4 regions of the Teichococcus aerofrigidensis genome follow, and region 1 is predicted to be linked to each of the others. Evidence: predicted binding sites of a transcription regulator. Region 1 holds the regulator's gene; each other region holds the start of a gene.

Region 1 (2,198 bases):
ACGCTGCCCTTCGGCCTGTTCCATTTCGGCCGCATCCAGCTCTATGGCGTCGTCGCCAACATGCTCGCCGTGCCGGTGACCTCCTTTCTCATCATGCCCGCCGCCCTGGCCGCGGCCGCGCTGATGCCGCTGCATCTCGAAAGCTGGCCGCTGGCGGTGATGGGATGGGGCGTGGAGGTCGTGCTGTGGGTCGCGCGCACGGTCGCCAGCTGGCCGGGCGCGGCTCTCCTGGCCCGCCCCATGCCGGCCTGGGCCCTGGCCCTGACGAGTTTCGGCATGATCTGGTTGTGCCTGTGGCGGAGCCGCTGGCGCTGCCTTGGCCTTCCGCTGATCGCCACCGGCCTGTGCGCTTCCTTTTGGACCGCGCCGCCGGACGTGCTGGTTTCCGCCGATGCCCGCCTCATCGCCTTTCGTACCGATGGAGCCGTCGTCCTCCACCGTGCCAGCGGGGCGTCGAATTTCATCCGTGACAGCTGGCTTCGAGGCTGGGGAGAGGACGAAGCCGAGCCCTATTCCGACAAAACCGCCGGTGATGACGCGCTCCTGCCATGCGCCGGCCTGATCTGCCGGTTTCAGCCGCGGGAAGGAAGCAGGGCGGCGTTGCTGCTGAAGCCGGCCCGGACCCGCCGTGGCGAGACGGCGCCGCCGGTGACAGCCGCTCCGGCTTGCGGCCAGGAGGCGGCCGTACTGATCTCCCCCGAGCCCATCCGAGGCCGCTGCGAGGGCATTCCGGTCGTCGACCGCTTCAGTGTCTGGCGCGACGGATCGCACGCCATCTGGCTGGAGCCTGGTGGAGCGCGCATCCTCTCGGACCGTGAATGGCGCGGCGACCGCCCCTGGGTTCCCCGGCCGCCGCGCCCGGCCGGGGAACGGCGCCAGGAGAACAAGCCCCTGGGCGTCAGTAGCGCCGAAGCAGACCGATCAGGCGCCCCTGGACCTTGACCCGGTCGGGTCCGAAGATACGGGTCTCGTAGCGCGGATTGGCGGCTTCGAGCGCGATCGAGTTGCCCTTGCGCCGGAGGCGCTTCAACGTCACCTCGGCGTCGTCGACCAGGGCCACCACGATGGATCCAGTATCGGCCGTCTCGTCACGGCGGATGATGACCGTGTCGCCATCCAGGATGCCGGCCCCCTCCATCGAATCGCCAGCGACCTCCAGAGCATAGTGCTCGCCGTTCCCGAGCAGGGCGGTAGGCACCTCGACACTGGTCCCCTGGTCGCGCAGGGCCTCGATCGGCTGGCCGGCGGCGATGCGGCCATAGAGCGGCAGGTGCACCGCGGCCGCGTCAGGGGCGCGCGGGACGCCGGGCAGATTGGAAGCGAAATTGCCGCGGATAACATTGGGTGAGAAGGCCGGGGGCGAGAAGGCCGGGCGCGGCGCCTCCGCCCGCGCCGCAGCGGGTTCGGCCGCCATGCGCGGTCCGGCCATCGCGCTCTCGGGAAGGCGAATGACCTCAAGGGCACGCGCGCGGTGGGCGCGCCGCCGCAGGAAGCCACGTTCCTCCAGGGCCGTGATCAGGCGGTGGATCCCCGACTTGGAGCGCAGCTTGAGGGCCTCCTTCATCTCCTCGAAGGAGGGAGAGAAACCGGTGTCCCGGAGATGCCGGTCGATGAACATCAGCAACTCGTGCTGCTTGCGCGTCAGCATAGGGCGGCTCCCGGAACCAGTGAGGCGGCAGCGAACAAAGCGCGACCGTCCACGATGTTCTACGAAAGTTCCGCATTCGCGGTCAACGGGCAAATGCCCTGAAATCCGAGGCTTGGCTGAATTTCTGAAGGAGCCGCGCAGTTGCCCGGCTCAGATCCCGAACTCGTCCAGCACCAGCACCTCGACCATCGCGCCGGCTTGCAGGGCCGGCGCATGCGGCGGGCGCCGCAGCAGGCCGCCGGAGGCGGAGAGGGTTCGCAGCATGGAACTGTCCTGCCGCGATGCCGCCCGCGCGATCAACCGGCCTTCCCCGTCGCGGGACAGATCCGCGCGCATATAGTCCTCGCGCCGGTCATTCGCGGGAAGATCGTCCGCCAGCATGGCCATCCGGAAGGGAGGGGCGGCCGCCGGCAGGCCGGACAGGACCATCGTCGCCGGCCACAGGAACAGCAGCGCGCAGACAATGGCCGAGACCGGATTTCCCGGAAGCCCCAGCAGCGGCGTGCCCGCCAGATGGCCCCAGATGAGTGGCTTGCCCGGCCGCATGGCG
Region 2 (2,198 bases), on a different contig from region 1:
ATTCACCCCAAGGTCTTGTCGGCGCTCAAGGACGATCTCCTGGATACGCTGCGCCATCACGACAGCGAGGTGCACCGCTCGAAGGAGCAGCTCTGGTCGCTTTTGGTGATGGCGTGCATCGAGGTTCCCGGTCTCATCGAGGCAAAGGAAGCCCAATCCCTGCTCCGGTCGGCAGATCCGGAGGCACGCCGCCACGCCGCGTTCCAGTTGTACCGCATGATGCCGGATGACGCGGCGAAGGCAGCGGCTTTCTGGGAAGCCCGACTTGGCCCCTGGATCGACGAAGCCTGGCCCAAGGATGTCGGCCTGCGCGACGCGGGCAGTTCCGAAAACCTTGCACTGGCGGCAGCCGCTAGCGGGGAGGCTTTCCCGCTGGCCGTGGACCTGATCGCGGGCACGGTGGTCCGGTGCAACCAGCACTTCCGCCTTGTCCACAACTTGGCCGAGAACGACCTCCCCGAGCGGTTCCCAAATGACGTTCTGAAGCTACTCGACGCGATTACAGATGGCTTGGGGAACTCCTGGGATGGGCTGGGGCTACGCCGCCTGCTGAGACGCGTCTTGGACGCCAATCCGGATCTGAGCACGGATCCCCGGTACACTCAGCTGGACGCGAACCTGCGCCGACAGGGTGGTTGAGGCGGCACCCTGCGGCGACGCCATGAGAAGGCCATGTGGCAGCCCATGTGCAACCTTGCTGCCCACAGGCGCGGGGCGCCACCGGATCGGAGTTTTGCCGCACCGCGGTTTTCGCTGGATGAGCCGCTGTTCACGATCCGCGGAGCGACATGCCGCATCCGAATGACGATGGGCGCCCAGGTACATGCCTTTTGGTGCCGTTTTGAGAGTCTGCGCCCCGGCCGGTGGTCGGCGCACAGTCTCTGGAATGGCGTACTCGGCGCCCACTGCTAGGCATCTGATCCTACGAGATTTCGGGCATGGCCGTCGGTAGCCAGCGACACCGAACGCGTCGTGTCGGCCCGCGACGCCATGAATGTTGCAAGGAAAACCACAAGGATTCAGGGCGATAGATCGGCTTGCGGGAGGGATTGTCACCCGGTCTCAAGGCAGCTGGTGATGCCTCCTTTGCTGGCAAATCACACCGACGCATGCCTATTGCGCCGGGCGAGATGTTCCGCTTTTGTTCTGGGTATGACGACCGCCCTTCCCTTCCCTGAGGCGACTGAACCGGGTCCCCCTGGCCCGGCGGGGTACGTCGGCGGGCGCGAAAACGGGCACTGGGTCGTCATCCCCGCGCCCGCATAGGGCGCCCGGCGGCCCCTCCCGCGGGCCGCCACCAACACACCGACAACCACCCATCAGAGACAGGAGGCACCATGCTCATCATCGGTGAACGAGGAACCGTGCGCGGCGACGTCGAGGCGGAAGCCAGCAGGCTGGAGGCACTGGCGGCGGACCTGCGGCGGCTCGCGGCGGCCGGGATGCCGTCGGCGGCGGAGCTGTCGGAGGCGCCGCTGCTGGAGGGATGGGCCGTGACCTCGCGCCCGGTCATGTGCCTTGTCGGCGCCGTCACCGGCCATCCGCTGCTGGACGGCCCCTACTGCCGGACCTCAGACCTTTGGGCCTTCGCGCCGACCGTGGGCTGGGCGCGAACGTTGAACCGCCTCTATCGCCTCGGCGCCCCGCGCGCGCCCATGCCGGTCGTGCCGCCGCCCGCCGACCGGACCTGCTCCCTGGGCCTGCGGTGACACCATGCCAAACCCCATCCCCAGCACCTCCGCATCCGCCCCCTCACCTGCCCTGCCGCCCGGCAGCATGGGTGGCGCCGCCGCCCTGACCGGCGACGCGCTGGACCTCGCTATCGAAGGGCTGGCCGAAGCCGTCGAGGAGGAGATCGGCCACGAGCCGTTCCACCTCGGTCCCGTTCCGCCGCAGGCGCGGAAGCCAACGCCCCCGCCCGTCCACCAGCCATCGCGCGTGCGCCTGGAAGACCCTGCCGAGGCCGCAGCCCACGCCATGCTCCGGCGCCTGCTCGAGGCCGATCCGACCCTGCACGGCAGGGCGCGGGAGCCGGGCGCGGTCCTCGTGGTCGAGGTGCCGGACGCCGAGTGGGTCGTCCCCGTCGCCGAGACCTGGCGCATGCTGATCCAGGGCACGGACGAGGTACCGTTCGACGGCGACGACGCCCAGGACCGGCCATACCGGCGGATCAGCAAGATTGAGCCGAGCTGGGCCGA
Region 3 (2,198 bases), on a different contig from region 1:
CGAACCCTTCTTCACCAGCCGTGCCCAGCAGGGCGGAACCGGCATGGGTCTCGCCACCGTGCATGGCATCGTCCGCCAGTCGGGCGGCTACCTGACTGTGAGCAGCCGGCCAGGAGAGGGGACCTGCTTCCGCATCCTGCTGCCCCGCGTCGAGGAGGCCGCGCCCCAGGCCGTTGCCGATGGTGCGGCGGAAGGCCCGGTGCCATCCCCCCTGATGGCGGCGGGCGGAACAGCGGCACCCTTGCTGCTGGTCGAGGATGAGGGGCTGCTGCGGCAGCTCGCGGAGCGCAGCCTCCGCCGCGCGGGCTGGGAGGTGGTCGCGGCGCAGGATGCCGAGGCGGCGCTGGAGCTGGTGGAAGCCGGGCTCGCGCCTCGCGCCCTGGTATCCGATGTCATCATGCCCGGCATGGACGGCCTGGCGCTCTGCGGCTGGCTGCGGCATCGCTTCCCGGCCCTGCCGGTCCTGCTGACCAGTGGCTATGCGCCGTCCATGGTCGAGACGGGCGTGGAGGGCGAGGGTCTTCGCTTCCTGGCCAAACCTTATGCGCCGGCCCAGCTCGTGGAGGCGGTGAAGGCCCTGCTTCCACGCTGATCCTCTTGCGGAACGAGGCAGAAGCGAACATATAGGGAACTCGAAATCTGGGGCGGCAGAGAATTAAACCTGGGATTGAATAGCTCTCTGGGTTCACTGACGTCACAGGAAAATGATATCCTGGCCCTGCCTTATCGAATGCATCGCGCCGGGATAAGCACTGAACCGGTCAGTGTCTCCGATCCATATAGACAGCCGCTTGGCGAAGGGGTTCCAGAATGGACAAGAACAAGGCGCTCGATGCCGCGCTCAGCCAGATTGAACGGGCCTTCGGCAAGGGCTCGATCATGCGCATGGGGGCCAAGCAGCAGTCGGACGAGATCGAGGTCGTCCCGACCGGCTCGCTCGGCCTCGATCTGGCGCTGGGCATCGGCGGCCTGCCCAAGGGACGCATCGTCGAGATCTACGGGCCGGAAAGCTCGGGCAAGACGACGCTGGCGCTGCACGCCATCGCCGAGGCGCAGAAGCGCGGCGGCACCTGTGCCTTCCTTGATGCCGAGCACGCGCTGGACCCGGGCTATGCCCGCAAGCTCGGTGTCGATGTGGACAACCTGCTGATCAGCCAGCCCGATGCGGGCGAGCAGGCGCTGGAGATTGCCGACACGCTGGTGCGTTCCGGCGCGGTCGATGTGCTGGTGGTCGATTCCGTCGCCGCTCTGGTGCCGCGCGCCGAGCTGGAAGGCGAGATGGGCGACAGCCATGTCGGCCTGCACGCCCGGCTGATGAGCCAGGCGCTGCGCAAGCTGACCGGCTCGGTCTCTCGCTCCAACACGCTGCTGATCTTCCTGAACCAGATCCGCCTCAAGATCGGCGTCATGTTCGGCAACCCCGAGACGACGACGGGCGGCAACGCGTTGAAGTTCTATGCCTCCTGCCGGCTCGAGATCCGCCGCATCGGCCAGATCAAGGACCGCGAGGAAGTCACCGGCAACCAGACCCGCGTGAAGGTGGTGAAGAACAAGATGGCGCCGCCGTTCCGGCAGGTCGAGTTCGACATCATGTATGGCGAGGGCGTGTCCAAGGTCGGCGAGCTGCTGGACCTCGGCGTCAAGGCGGGCGTGGTCGAGAAGTCCGGTGCCTGGTTCAGCTGCGACAGCCAGCGCATCGGTCAGGGGCGGGAGAACGCCAAGCAGTTCCTGCGCGACAATCCGGCCATGGCCGAGAGCATCGAGCAGCGCATCCGCGCGCAGGCTGGCGTCGTCGCCAACAGCATGCTGGCGGGGCCCGAGGAGGAGGGGGACGCCGCGGCCGCCGAGTAGGGCGGAAGCGGCGCTGCCTCACGCAGTGGCGCGAGTCTGATAAGGGGCCCCGTGGGGCCCCTTGCCATGTCAGCGGCCCAGCAGGCCGCGCAGAATGTCGACTGGCCCGGGGGCGCGCGGGCGGCCGCCTGACGGCGCGGGGGATTCGGCCGGTACCGGGCCGGAATGGCCACCCCGGGCCACGCTCAGCTGCTGCGCGCAATCCGGCAGGCTTCCGGCGGGCCGGTCCGCCAGTTGCTGCGCCAGCCGCCCCAGGACCGAATCGCCGCTTTCCGCCTGCCGGCTCATCAACTCCCCCAGGATGCCGGCGGCCGCTTCGGGCACCCGCGCGGAATCGAGGCGGTAGC
Region 4 (2,198 bases), on a different contig from region 1:
ATGGTCCTCCTCACGGATGATGCGGATCACCTCATCGAGGTTCAGATAGGCGATGAGGTAGCCGTCGAGGATCTCCAGCCGGCGGGCGATGGCGTCCAGCCGGTGCTGGCTGCGCCGCACCAGCACCTCGTGCCGGTGGTCGAGCCAGCAGCGCAGCACCTCGCGCAGGCCCATGACGCGCGGTGTGCGGCTCGCATCCAGCACGTTCATGTTGAGCGAGACGCGGGATTCCAGCGGCGTCGCGCGGAACAGCGTCTCCATCAGCACGGCGGGATCGGCCGCGCGGCTCTTGGGCTCCAGCACGATGCGGACGATATCAGTGCTCTCGTCGCGGATGTCGCCGAGCAGGGGGAGCTTCTTCTCCTCCATAAGCTGCGCGATCTGCTCGATCAGCCGCGACTTCGCCACCTGGTAGGGGATCTCGCTGACGACGATCTGCCAGGCGCCGTTCCTCAGCGCCTCGCGCTCCCAGCGGGCACGGACGCGGAAGCCGCCGCGGCCGGTGGCATAGGCCTCGCGCACCGCCTCGGCGCTCTCGACCAGCACGCCGCCGGTGGGAAAATCCGGGCCCGGCATGTGCCGCAGCAGCTCGTCCACCCCGGCCGCCGGATCGGCGATCAGCGCCAGCGCGGCGGCGCAGAGCTCGCCCGCATTGTGCGGCGGGATCGAGGTCGCCATGCCGACGGCGATGCCATTGGCGCCATTGGCCAGCAGGTTGGGGAAGGCGGCGGGCAGCACGACCGGCTCCCGCTCCTCGCCGTCATAGGTGGCGCGGAAGTCGACCGCGTTCTCCTCGATGCCCTCCAGCATGGCGCTGGCGATGGCGGTGAGGCGGGCCTCGGTGTAGCGCATGGCCGCGGCGTTATCGCCGTCGATATTGCCGAAATTCCCCTGGCCCTCGACCAGCGGGTAGCGGGCCGCGAATTCCTGCGCCAGCCGGACCATGGCGTCGTAGATCGCGGCGTCGCCATGCGGGTGGTACTTGCCCATGACGTCGCCGACGATGCGGGCGCATTTCTTGAAGCCCGCCGCGGGGTCCAGCTTCAATTGGTGCATGGCCCAGAGCAGCCTGCGGTGCACCGGCTTCAGCCCGTCCCGCACATCCGGCAGGGAGCGCGCCGTGATGGTGGACATGGCATAGGCCAGGTAGCGCTCGGAGAGGGCGGCGGAGAGGTTGGTGGGCCGGACGTCGCCGCCTTCGGGCAAGGTGTTCAGGTCGTCGGGCATGGGCAATCCTCCGGGCGGTCGCGGCCGCCCCGGGCTAGCGCAGTGCGCGGTCTGGCGGAAGGGGCGAATGGCCGGAACAGAACATAAGCCGAACATATGCCGGCCACCAGACGCGATCCTCCTCGCCGCCCGCCGCTCACAAACACGAGAGCGAGGGTTCGGGTGGGGCTGACCGGTGGCGTGCTTCCGGCCATAGGGAAGAAGAGGGGCCCAAGACCACGAACAGGCCGCCCCTCGTCTGAATGATCCGGGAGGATGCGCCTTTGAATGCCGACAACCCCGTAGCCACCCCTCGCGACCGGGTGGATGCCGAGGACCCCTATTGCCTGACACCCGAAGGCATTCGTGAACCACCGGTCGGCTGGAAGCACTCGCTGCGGCATCTCGGCCCCGGCCTGATCCTGAGTGCCTCCATCGTCGGATCGGGCGAGCTGATCGTCACCACCACGCTCGGCGCCACGGTCGGTTTCGCGCTGCTCTGGATGGTGATCTTCTCCACCTTCGTGAAGGTGGCGGTGCAGATCGAGCTGGCGCGCTGGACCATCTCCACCGGCCAGCCGGCGCTGACGGGCTACAACAAGGTCGGCCCGCATCTCGGGAAGCTGAGCTGGATCAATCTGCTCTGGGCGCTCATGGCGCTGTCCAAGGTCCTGCAGATGGGCGGCGTGGTCGGCGGCGTGGCGCTGGCGATGAGCATCATGCTGCCGATCGGCGGCGATCCGATGAGCGGGACGTCCCTCGGCCTCTGGACGGTGATCATCGTCCTCGGCAGCATCGCGCTGCTCTATTCCAGCAAGTACAGCCGCATCGAGCACGGCGCCGGGCTGCTGGTGGTGGTCTTCTCCTTCATCACCATCGGCATCGCCCTGGGCCTGCCCTTCACGCCCTACGCCTATTCGATGGAGGACATCGCCAGCGGCCTGTCCCTGGCCATCCCGGCGGGCGCGATCGGCGCCGCCATCGCCATGTTC

What was found. Region 1 encodes LexA, which represses DNA repair genes until DNA is damaged. Its sites were predicted from a motif close to TGTTCTANNTANGTTC; they were not measured.
Region 2: ACVMLK_RS00220 (DUF6634 family protein) is a predicted target of LexA. The motif match lies at 1,132-1,147, and genes of this name have one in related genera.
Region 3: recA (recombinase RecA) is a predicted target of LexA. The motif match lies at 618-633, and genes of this name have one in related genera.
Region 4: parC (DNA topoisomerase IV subunit A) is a predicted target of LexA. The motif match lies at 1,307-1,322, and genes of this name have one in related genera.

Annotation. Positions count from the first base shown of each region.
Region 1 is NZ_JBSXMU010000006.1:28,187-30,384, reverse strand. Features, by position in the region: gene ACVMLK_RS02995 (ComEC/Rec2 family competence protein) at 1-942, shown strand, start outside; gene lexA (transcriptional repressor LexA) at 899-1,648, opposite strand; gene ACVMLK_RS02985 (molybdopterin molybdotransferase MoeA) at 1,799-2,198, opposite strand, start outside.
Region 2 is NZ_JBSXMU010000001.1:42,826-45,023, reverse strand. Features, by position in the region: gene ACVMLK_RS00225 (hypothetical protein) at 1-639, shown strand, start outside; gene ACVMLK_RS00220 (DUF6634 family protein) at 1,338-1,709, shown strand; gene ACVMLK_RS00215 (hypothetical protein) at 1,753-1,875, opposite strand; gene ACVMLK_RS00210 (AAA family ATPase) at 1,978-2,198, shown strand, end outside.
Region 3 is NZ_JBSXMU010000070.1:16,761-18,958, forward strand. Features, by position in the region: gene ACVMLK_RS14365 (ATP-binding protein) at 1-592, shown strand, start outside; gene recA (recombinase RecA) at 811-1,851, shown strand; partial or broken gene ACVMLK_RS14375 (AsmA family protein) at 1,921-2,198, opposite strand, start outside.
Region 4 is NZ_JBSXMU010000048.1:17,595-19,792, reverse strand. Features, by position in the region: gene parC (DNA topoisomerase IV subunit A) at 1-1,227, opposite strand, end outside; gene ACVMLK_RS11870 (Nramp family divalent metal transporter) at 1,491-2,198, shown strand, end outside.